4 regions of the Clostridioides sp. LIBA-7602 genome follow, and region 1 is predicted to be linked to each of the others. Evidence: a T-box and tRNA genes for the amino acid it is inferred to sense, from the RefSeq annotation. Region 1 holds a T-box; the other regions hold tRNA genes.
What was found. The T-box of region 1 lies ahead of alaS (alanine--tRNA ligase). A T-box ahead of a tRNA ligase gene usually reads a tRNA of that ligase, here a tRNA-Ala.
Positions count from the first base shown of each region.

Region 1 (2,206 bases):
AAGGCTTCTTGACCACTTAAAACAGTTTTTCCTTCACTTTTTAATACTTCTATATAAGAATTTAATATTTCTGTTCCTTGGTCTATAGTTTCATTGAATTTTTCTTCTTCTATACCAACTACTTTTTTAATATAGCTTTCTTTTTCAACTAAAACTGGATATGCTTTATCATTTACTTTTATAACTTCATCTATTAGTTTCTGTAAAAATAATTCTTTTACACCTAATAATTTACCATGACGAGCAGCACGTCTAAGAAGTCTTCTAAGAACATATCCTCTTCCTTCATTTGATGGAAGTACTCCATCGCTAACTAAGAACGTTACAGCCCTTATATGGTCAGTTATTATTCTTAGTGATATATCATTTTTTGGATTCTCTCCATATTTTACTCCTGTTAATTTCTCAACTGCTTCTAATATAGACTTAATTGTATCTACTTCAAAGATAGTATCAACTCCTTGCATGATACATCCCATTCTTTCAAGACCCATACCTGTATCTATATTTTTACTTTCTAATAAGCTATAGTTTCCTTCTTCATCTCTATCAAATTGAGTAAATACATGGTTCCAAAATTCCAAATATCTATCACAATCACAGCCTGGTTTACAATCTGGATTATCACATCCATACTCTTCTCCTCTATCGAAATAAATTTCTGAACAAGGACCACAAGGACCTGTACCTATTTCCCAGAAATTATCATCTTTCCCAAGTCTAACCATTCTTTCTTCTGGGAAATTCATTTCTTTTGCCCATATATCATAAGAATCATCATCTTCTTCATATACAGTTACCCAAATCTTATCTTCTGGTATATTTAACCATTCTGTAACAAATTCCCATCCCCATTTAATTGATTCTCTTTTAAAGTAATCTCCAAATGAAAAGTTACCCATCATTTCAAAGAATGTAGCGTGTCTTGCAGTTATACCTACATTTTCTATATCTCCTGTTCTTATACATTTCTGAGATGTACACATTCTTACATTTGGAGGTACTTCTACACCTGAAAAATAGTTTTTCAAAGGTGCCATACCTGAATTTATAAGTAATAAACTCTTGTCATTGTTTGGTACTAAAGAATAACTATTTGCTACATAATGACCTTTTGACTCAAAAAACTCTAAAAACTTACTTCTTATTTCGTTTAATCCCATCTTTTCCATATTATGTTCCTCCTAATAAATTTTATTTTTTCGTTTAAATAAAAAACCTCGTCCCTATAAATAAATTTATAGGGGCGAGGACAATCGCGGTACCACCCTAATTATCATAAAAACTATGATATCTTCGGAAAACCTTAGCTATAACGTAACTACCGTCAATCTCTACTTATATATTCTTTACATAATATAAATTGTTCAAGATTGCTACTAAAAGGCTGCTTCAAATATTGTATTCTAAGGGCTTCCAGCATTTTCCCTCTCTCTGTAAGACATCAAATATTTTACTATTCCTTATCACTGTATTTGCTTTTTAATTAATATACTAATTATATTACTAAATTTTACAAAATTAATCAATACTATATTTCCATATACAATAAATTTATTTTATAAACTTTATTCCACTTTAATATACTTTATTGTTTATTTTTTTAATTTTTTAGATGTTTTTATAAACTTTTCTCGATTATTCCTCCACCTACTACAAGGTCTCCATCATACATTACTACAGATTGACCTTTAGTAATAGCCCTTTGAGCTTCATCAAAAACTATTTTAATAGTATCTTCTCCTATTTTGTGAATAGTCGCTGGTGATGGTTTTGCTGAATATCTTATTTTTGCTTGAACTCTTAGTGGTTCTTCTAATTTATTTATTGATATAAAGTTAACATCTTTTGCAATAAGTTCTTTTTTAAACAATTCTTCATTATCTCCAAGAATTATAGTATTATTTATTGGATTTATATCTATTACAAACATTGGTTTCCCAAAGGTAATTCCAAGACCTTTTCTTTGACCTATTGTATAGTATAGTATACCCTTGTGTTTTCCAAGTATATTTCCTTTAGTATCTACAAAAAAACCTTCTTCAATACGCTTTTTAGAATGTTTTTTTACATAATTTGCATAGTCATTATCTTTAACAAAACAAATTTCCTGACTATCAGGCTTATTGTGGACTGCCATTCCCATTTCTTTAGCAATTTCTCTTACTCTATCTTTTTCATAATCACCTATTGGCAATAAAGTATG
Region 1 is NZ_CP196991.1:1,372,418-1,374,623, reverse strand. It holds gene alaS (alanine--tRNA ligase) at 1-1,172, opposite strand, end outside; T-box leader at 1,240-1,479, opposite strand; gene mnmA (tRNA 2-thiouridine(34) synthase MnmA) at 1,622-2,206, opposite strand, start outside.

Region 2 (2,206 bases), 1.2 Mb from region 1:
CGTTCTACAAAAAGTACGCGGTCACACAAGAAATGTGCTTCCACAGCTTGTAAGTGCAGGGTTTCAGGTTCTATTTCACTCCCCTCCCGGGGTTCTTTTCACCTTTCCCTCACGGTACTATACGCTATCGGTCACTAGGTAGTATTTAGCCTTGGAGGGTGGTCCCTCCTGCTTCCCACAGGGTTTCACGTGTCCCGTGGTACTCTGGATCATATCTGAAGTCTTCTCGTTTAACATACAGGACTATTACCTTCTGTGGTGGGTCTTTCCAAACCTCTTCAATTACGATACCTCTTCGTTATGATATGTCCGCAACCCCAATAAAGAAAACTTTATTGGTTTGGGCTATTCCGCGTTCGCTCGCCGCTACTTACGGAATCGAATTTCTTTCTCTTCCTTCAGGTACTTAGATGTTTCAGTTCCCTGAGTTCCCCTCATTAAGCTATGTATTCACTTAATGATACTTAGACATTACTCTAAGTGAGTTTCCTCATTCGGAAATCTTCGGATCAAAGTTTACGTGCAACTCCCCGAAGCTTATCGCAGCTTATCACGTCCTTCATCGGCTCCTAGTGCCAAGGCATCCGCCCTGCACCCTTAATAACTTGACCAGTTAAAAAGGTTTGATAGATTAAAGTCTATCAACTTGATAATTTTAAAAAGTTATCAGCTTTATATATTACAAATTAGATGTCATATCACTAAATATATATGCAGTTTTCAAAGTACTAACGCACAGTGGCAACGGATAAATCCTGTTGCTTAAAGTGCTAATGCACGTCGCCAACAAACAAACTTCACATTCGTTCAGTTTATTCTGTTGCTTAAGGCGCTAACGCACAAGGCTTGTATAAAAATAAGCTTAAAGTGCAATGTAAGAGTCTACTATATAAATCAAAGATTTAAGTAATATGCTCTTAAATGGTGGAGATGAGGAGAGTCGAACTCCTGACCCCTTGCTTGCAAGGCAAGTGCTCTCCCAACTGAGCTACACCCCCAAATATGAAGTTCATAAAGAACTTTCAAAATTAAACAGTAGGCAATTCTCCTTAGAAAGGAGGTGATCCAGCCGCACCTTCCGATACGGCTACCTTGTTACGACTTCACCCCAGTTATTGATTCCACCTTCGACGACTTCTTCCAAAAGGTTAGATAATCGGCTTCGGGCGTCTCCAACTCCCGTGGTGTGACGGGCGGTGTGTACAAGACCCGGGAACGCATTCACCGCAGCATTCTGATCTGCGATTACTAGTAACTCCAGCTTCATGTAGGCGAGTTTCAGCCTACAATCCGAACTGAGAGTAGCTTTAAGGGATTAGCTCCACCTTACGGCTTGGCAACCCTCTGTACTACCCATTGTAGCACGTGTGTAGCCCTAAGCATAAGGGGCATGATGATTTGACGTCATCCCCACCTTCCTCCAGGTTATCCCTGGCAGTCTCTCTAGAGTGCCCAACTTAATGATGGCAACTAAAGACAAGGGTTGCGCTCGTTGCGGGACTTAACCCAACATCTCACGACACGAGCTGACGACAACCATGCACCACCTGTCACCAATGTCCCCGAAGGGAACTCTCCGATTAAGGAGATGTCATTGGGATGTCAAGCTTAGGTAAGGTTCTTCGCGTTGCTTCGAATTAAACCACATGCTCCGCTACTTGTGCGGGTCCCCGTCAATTCCTTTGAGTTTCACTCTTGCGAGCGTACTTCCCAGGCGGAGTACTTAATGCGTTAGCTGCGGCACCGAGGGGGGTAACCCCCGACACCTAGTACTCATCGTTTACAGCGTGGACTACCAGGGTATCTAATCCTGTTTGCTCCCCACGCTTTCGTGCCTCAGCGTCAGTTACAGTCCAGAGAGCCGCCTTCGCAACTGGTGTTCCTCCTAATATCTACGCATTTCACCGCTACACTAGGAATTCCACTCTCCTCTCCTGCACTCAAGTCTCCCAGTTTCAAGAGCTTACTACGGTTGAGCCGTAGCCTTTCACTCCTGACTTGAAAGACCGCCTACGCACCCTTTACGCCCAGTAAATCCGGATAACGCTAGCCCCCTACGTATTACCGCGGCTGCTGGCACGTAGTTAGCCGGGGCTTCCTCCTCAAGTACCGTCATTATCTTCCTTGAGGACAGAGTTTTACGACCCGAAGGCCTTCATCACTCACGCGGCGTTGCTGCATCAGGCTTTCGCCCATTGTGCAATAT
Region 2 is NZ_CP196991.1:146,507-148,712, reverse strand. It holds rRNA gene ACTG45_RS01020 (23S ribosomal RNA) at 1-611, opposite strand, end outside; tRNA gene ACTG45_RS01015 (tRNA-Ala) at 923-998, opposite strand; rRNA gene ACTG45_RS01010 (16S ribosomal RNA) at 1,054-2,206, opposite strand, start outside.
Region 2: it encodes a tRNA-Ala, which carries the amino acid that the T-box ahead of alaS (alanine--tRNA ligase) is inferred to sense. The anticodon was not compared.

Region 3 (2,206 bases), 1.2 Mb from region 1:
GGCAGCAGTGGGGAATATTGCACAATGGGCGAAAGCCTGATGCAGCAACGCCGCGTGAGTGATGAAGGCCTTCGGGTCGTAAAACTCTGTCCTCAAGGAAGATAATGACGGTACTTGAGGAGGAAGCCCCGGCTAACTACGTGCCAGCAGCCGCGGTAATACGTAGGGGGCTAGCGTTATCCGGATTTACTGGGCGTAAAGGGTGCGTAGGCGGTCTTTCAAGTCAGGAGTGAAAGGCTACGGCTCAACCGTAGTAAGCTCTTGAAACTGGGAGACTTGAGTGCAGGAGAGGAGAGTGGAATTCCTAGTGTAGCGGTGAAATGCGTAGATATTAGGAGGAACACCAGTTGCGAAGGCGGCTCTCTGGACTGTAACTGACGCTGAGGCACGAAAGCGTGGGGAGCAAACAGGATTAGATACCCTGGTAGTCCACGCTGTAAACGATGAGTACTAGGTGTCGGGGGTTACCCCCCTCGGTGCCGCAGCTAACGCATTAAGTACTCCGCCTGGGAAGTACGCTCGCAAGAGTGAAACTCAAAGGAATTGACGGGGACCCGCACAAGTAGCGGAGCATGTGGTTTAATTCGAAGCAACGCGAAGAACCTTACCTAAGCTTGACATCCCAATGACATCTCCTTAATCGGAGACTTCCCTTCGGGGACATTGGTGACAGGTGGTGCATGGTTGTCGTCAGCTCGTGTCGTGAGATGTTGGGTTAAGTCCCGCAACGAGCGCAACCCTTGTCTTTAGTTGCCATCATTAAGTTGGGCACTCTAGAGAGACTGCCAGGGATAACCTGGAGGAAGGTGGGGATGACGTCAAATCATCATGCCCCTTATGCTTAGGGCTACACACGTGCTACAATGGGTAGTACAGAGGGTTGCCAAGCCGTAAGGTGGAGCTAATCCCTTAAAGCTACTCTCAGTTCGGATTGTAGGCTGAAACTCGCCTACATGAAGCTGGAGTTACTAGTAATCGCAGATCAGAATGCTGCGGTGAATGCGTTCCCGGGTCTTGTACACACCGCCCGTCACACCACGGGAGTTGGAGACGCCCGAAGCCGATTATCTAACCTTTTGGAAGAAGTCGTCGAAGGTGGAATCAATAACTGGGGTGAAGTCGTAACAAGGTAGCCGTATCGGAAGGTGCGGCTGGATCACCTCCTTTCTAAGGAGAATTGCCTACTGTTTAATTTTGAAAGTTCTTTATGAACTTCATATTTGGGGGTGTAGCTCAGTTGGGAGAGCACTTGCCTTGCAAGCAAGGGGTCAGGAGTTCGACTCTCCTCATCTCCACCATTTAAGAGCATATTACTTAAATCTTTGATTTATCTAGTAGACTCTTACATTGCACTTTAAGCTTATTTTTATACAAGCCTTGTGCATTAGCACCTTAAGCAACAGAATAAACTGAACGAATGTGAAGTTTGTTTGTTGGCGACGTGCGTTAGCACTTTAAGCAACGGGATTTATCCGTTGGCGTTGTGCGTTAGCACTTTGAAAACTGCATATATATTTAGTGATATGACATCTAATTTGTAAGATATAAAGCTGATAACTTTTTAAAATTATCAAGTTGATAGACTTTAATCTATCAAACCTTTTTAACTGGTCAAGTTATTAAGGGTGCAGGGCGGATGCCTTGGCACTAGGAGCCGATGAAGGACGTGATAAGCTGCGATAAGCTTCGGGGAGTTGCACGTAAACTTTGATCCGAAGATTTCCGAATGAGGAAACTCACTTAGAGTAATGTCTAAGTATCATTAAGTGAATACATAGCTTAATGAGGGGAACTCAGGGAACTGAAACATCTAAGTACCTGAAGGAAGAGAAAGAAATTCGATTCCGTAAGTAGCGGCGAGCGAACGCGGAATAGCCCAAACCAATAAAGTTTTCTTTATTGGGGTTGCGGACATATCATAACGAAGAGGTATCGTAATTGAAGAGGTTTGGAAAGACCCACCACAGAAGGTAATAGTCCTGTATGTTAAACGAGAAGACTTCAGATATGATCCAGAGTACCACGGGACACGTGAAACCCTGTGGGAAGCAGGAGGGACCACCCTCCAAGGCTAAATACTACCTAGTGACCGATAGCGTATAGTACCGTGAGGGAAAGGTGAAAAGAACCCCGGGAGGGGAGTGAAATAGAACCTGAAACCCTGCACTTACAAGCTGTGGAAGCACATTTCTTGTGTGACCGCGTA
Region 3 is NZ_CP196991.1:151,944-154,149, forward strand. It holds rRNA gene ACTG45_RS01040 (16S ribosomal RNA) at 1-1,167, shown strand, start outside; tRNA gene ACTG45_RS01045 (tRNA-Ala) at 1,223-1,298, shown strand; rRNA gene ACTG45_RS01050 (23S ribosomal RNA) at 1,610-2,206, shown strand, end outside.
Region 3: it encodes a tRNA-Ala, which carries the amino acid that the T-box ahead of alaS (alanine--tRNA ligase) is inferred to sense. The anticodon was not compared.

Region 4 (2,206 bases), 1.2 Mb from region 1:
GGTAGGTCGCCCGGTTTCGGGTCTACGTCAAGTAACTGAACGCTCAGTTAAAACTCGCTTTCGCTACGGCTCCACACCTTAAGTGCTTAACCTTGCTACTTAACGTAACTCGTTGGCCCGTTCTACAAAAAGTACGCGGTCACACAAGAAATGTGCTTCCACAGCTTGTAAGTGCAGGGTTTCAGGTTCTATTTCACTCCCCTCCCGGGGTTCTTTTCACCTTTCCCTCACGGTACTATACGCTATCGGTCACTAGGTAGTATTTAGCCTTGGAGGGTGGTCCCTCCTGCTTCCCACAGGGTTTCACGTGTCCCGTGGTACTCTGGATCATATCTAAAGTCTTCTCGTTTAACATACAGGACTATTACCTTCTGTGGTGGGTCTTTCCAAACCTCTTCAATTACGATACCTCTTCGTTATGATATGTCCGCAACCCCAATAAAGAAAACTTTATTGGTTTGGGCTATTCCGCGTTCGCTCGCCGCTACTTACGGAATCGAATTTCTTTCTCTTCCTTCAGGTACTTAGATGTTTCAGTTCCCTGAGTTCCCCTCATTAAGCTATGTATTCACTTAATGATACTTAGACATTACTCTAAGTGAGTTTCCTCATTCGGAAATCTTCGGATCAAAGTTTACGTGCAACTCCCCGAAGCTTATCGCAGCTTATCACGTCCTTCATCGGCTCCTAGTGCCAAGGCATCCGCCCTGCACCCTTAATAACTTGACCAGTTAAAAAGGTTTGATAGATTAAAGTCTATCAACTTGATAATTTTTAAAAGTTATCAGCTTTATATATTACAAATTAGATGTCATATCACTAAATATATATGCAGTTTTCAAAGTGCTAACGCACAGCGCCAACGGATAAATCCCGTTGCTTAAAGTGCTAACGCACAAGGCTTGTATAAAAATAAGCTTAAAGTGCATATAAGAGTCTACTAGATAAATCAAAGATTTAAGTAATATGCTCTTAAATGGTGGAGATGAGGAGAGTCGAACTCCTGACCCCTTGCTTGCAAGGCAAGTGCTCTCCCAACTGAGCTACACCCCCAAATATGAAGTTCATAAAGAACTTTCAAAATTAAACAGTAGGCAATTCTCCTTAGAAAGGAGGTGATCCAGCCGCACCTTCCGATACGGCTACCTTGTTACGACTTCACCCCAGTTATTGATTCCACCTTCGACGACTTCTTCCAAAAGGTTAGATAATCGGCTTCGGGCGTCTCCAACTCCCGTGGTGTGACGGGCGGTGTGTACAAGACCCGGGAACGCATTCACCGCAGCATTCTGATCTGCGATTACTAGTAACTCCAGCTTCATGTAGGCGAGTTTCAGCCTACAATCCGAACTGAGAGTAGCTTTAAGGGATTAGCTCCACCTTACGGCTTGGCAACCCTCTGTACTACCCATTGTAGCACGTGTGTAGCCCTAAGCATAAGGGGCATGATGATTTGACGTCATCCCCACCTTCCTCCAGGTTATCCCTGGCAGTCTCTCTAGAGTGCCCAACTTAATGATGGCAACTAAAGACAAGGGTTGCGCTCGTTGCGGGACTTAACCCAACATCTCACGACACGAGCTGACGACAACCATGCACCACCTGTCACCAATGTCCCCGAAGGGAAGTCTCCGATTAAGGAGATGTCATTGGGATGTCAAGCTTAGGTAAGGTTCTTCGCGTTGCTTCGAATTAAACCACATGCTCCGCTACTTGTGCGGGTCCCCGTCAATTCCTTTGAGTTTCACTCTTGCGAGCGTACTTCCCAGGCGGAGTACTTAATGCGTTAGCTGCGGCACCGAGGGGGGTAACCCCCGACACCTAGTACTCATCGTTTACAGCGTGGACTACCAGGGTATCTAATCCTGTTTGCTCCCCACGCTTTCGTGCCTCAGCGTCAGTTACAGTCCAGAGAGCCGCCTTCGCAACTGGTGTTCCTCCTAATATCTACGCATTTCACCGCTACACTAGGAATTCCACTCTCCTCTCCTGCACTCAAGTCTCCCAGTTTCAAGAGCTTACTACGGTTGAGCCGTAGCCTTTCACTCCTGACTTGAAAGACCGCCTACGCACCCTTTACGCCCAGTAAATCCGGATAACGCTAGCCCCCTACGTATTACCGCGGCTGCTGGCACGTAGTTAGCCGGGGCTTCCTCCTCAAGTACCGTCATTATCTTCCTTGAGGACAGAGTTTTACGACCCGAAG
Region 4 is NZ_CP196991.1:135,964-138,169, reverse strand. It holds rRNA gene ACTG45_RS00985 (23S ribosomal RNA) at 1-729, opposite strand, end outside; tRNA gene ACTG45_RS00980 (tRNA-Ala) at 978-1,053, opposite strand; rRNA gene ACTG45_RS00975 (16S ribosomal RNA) at 1,109-2,206, opposite strand, start outside.
Region 4: it encodes a tRNA-Ala, which carries the amino acid that the T-box ahead of alaS (alanine--tRNA ligase) is inferred to sense. The anticodon was not compared.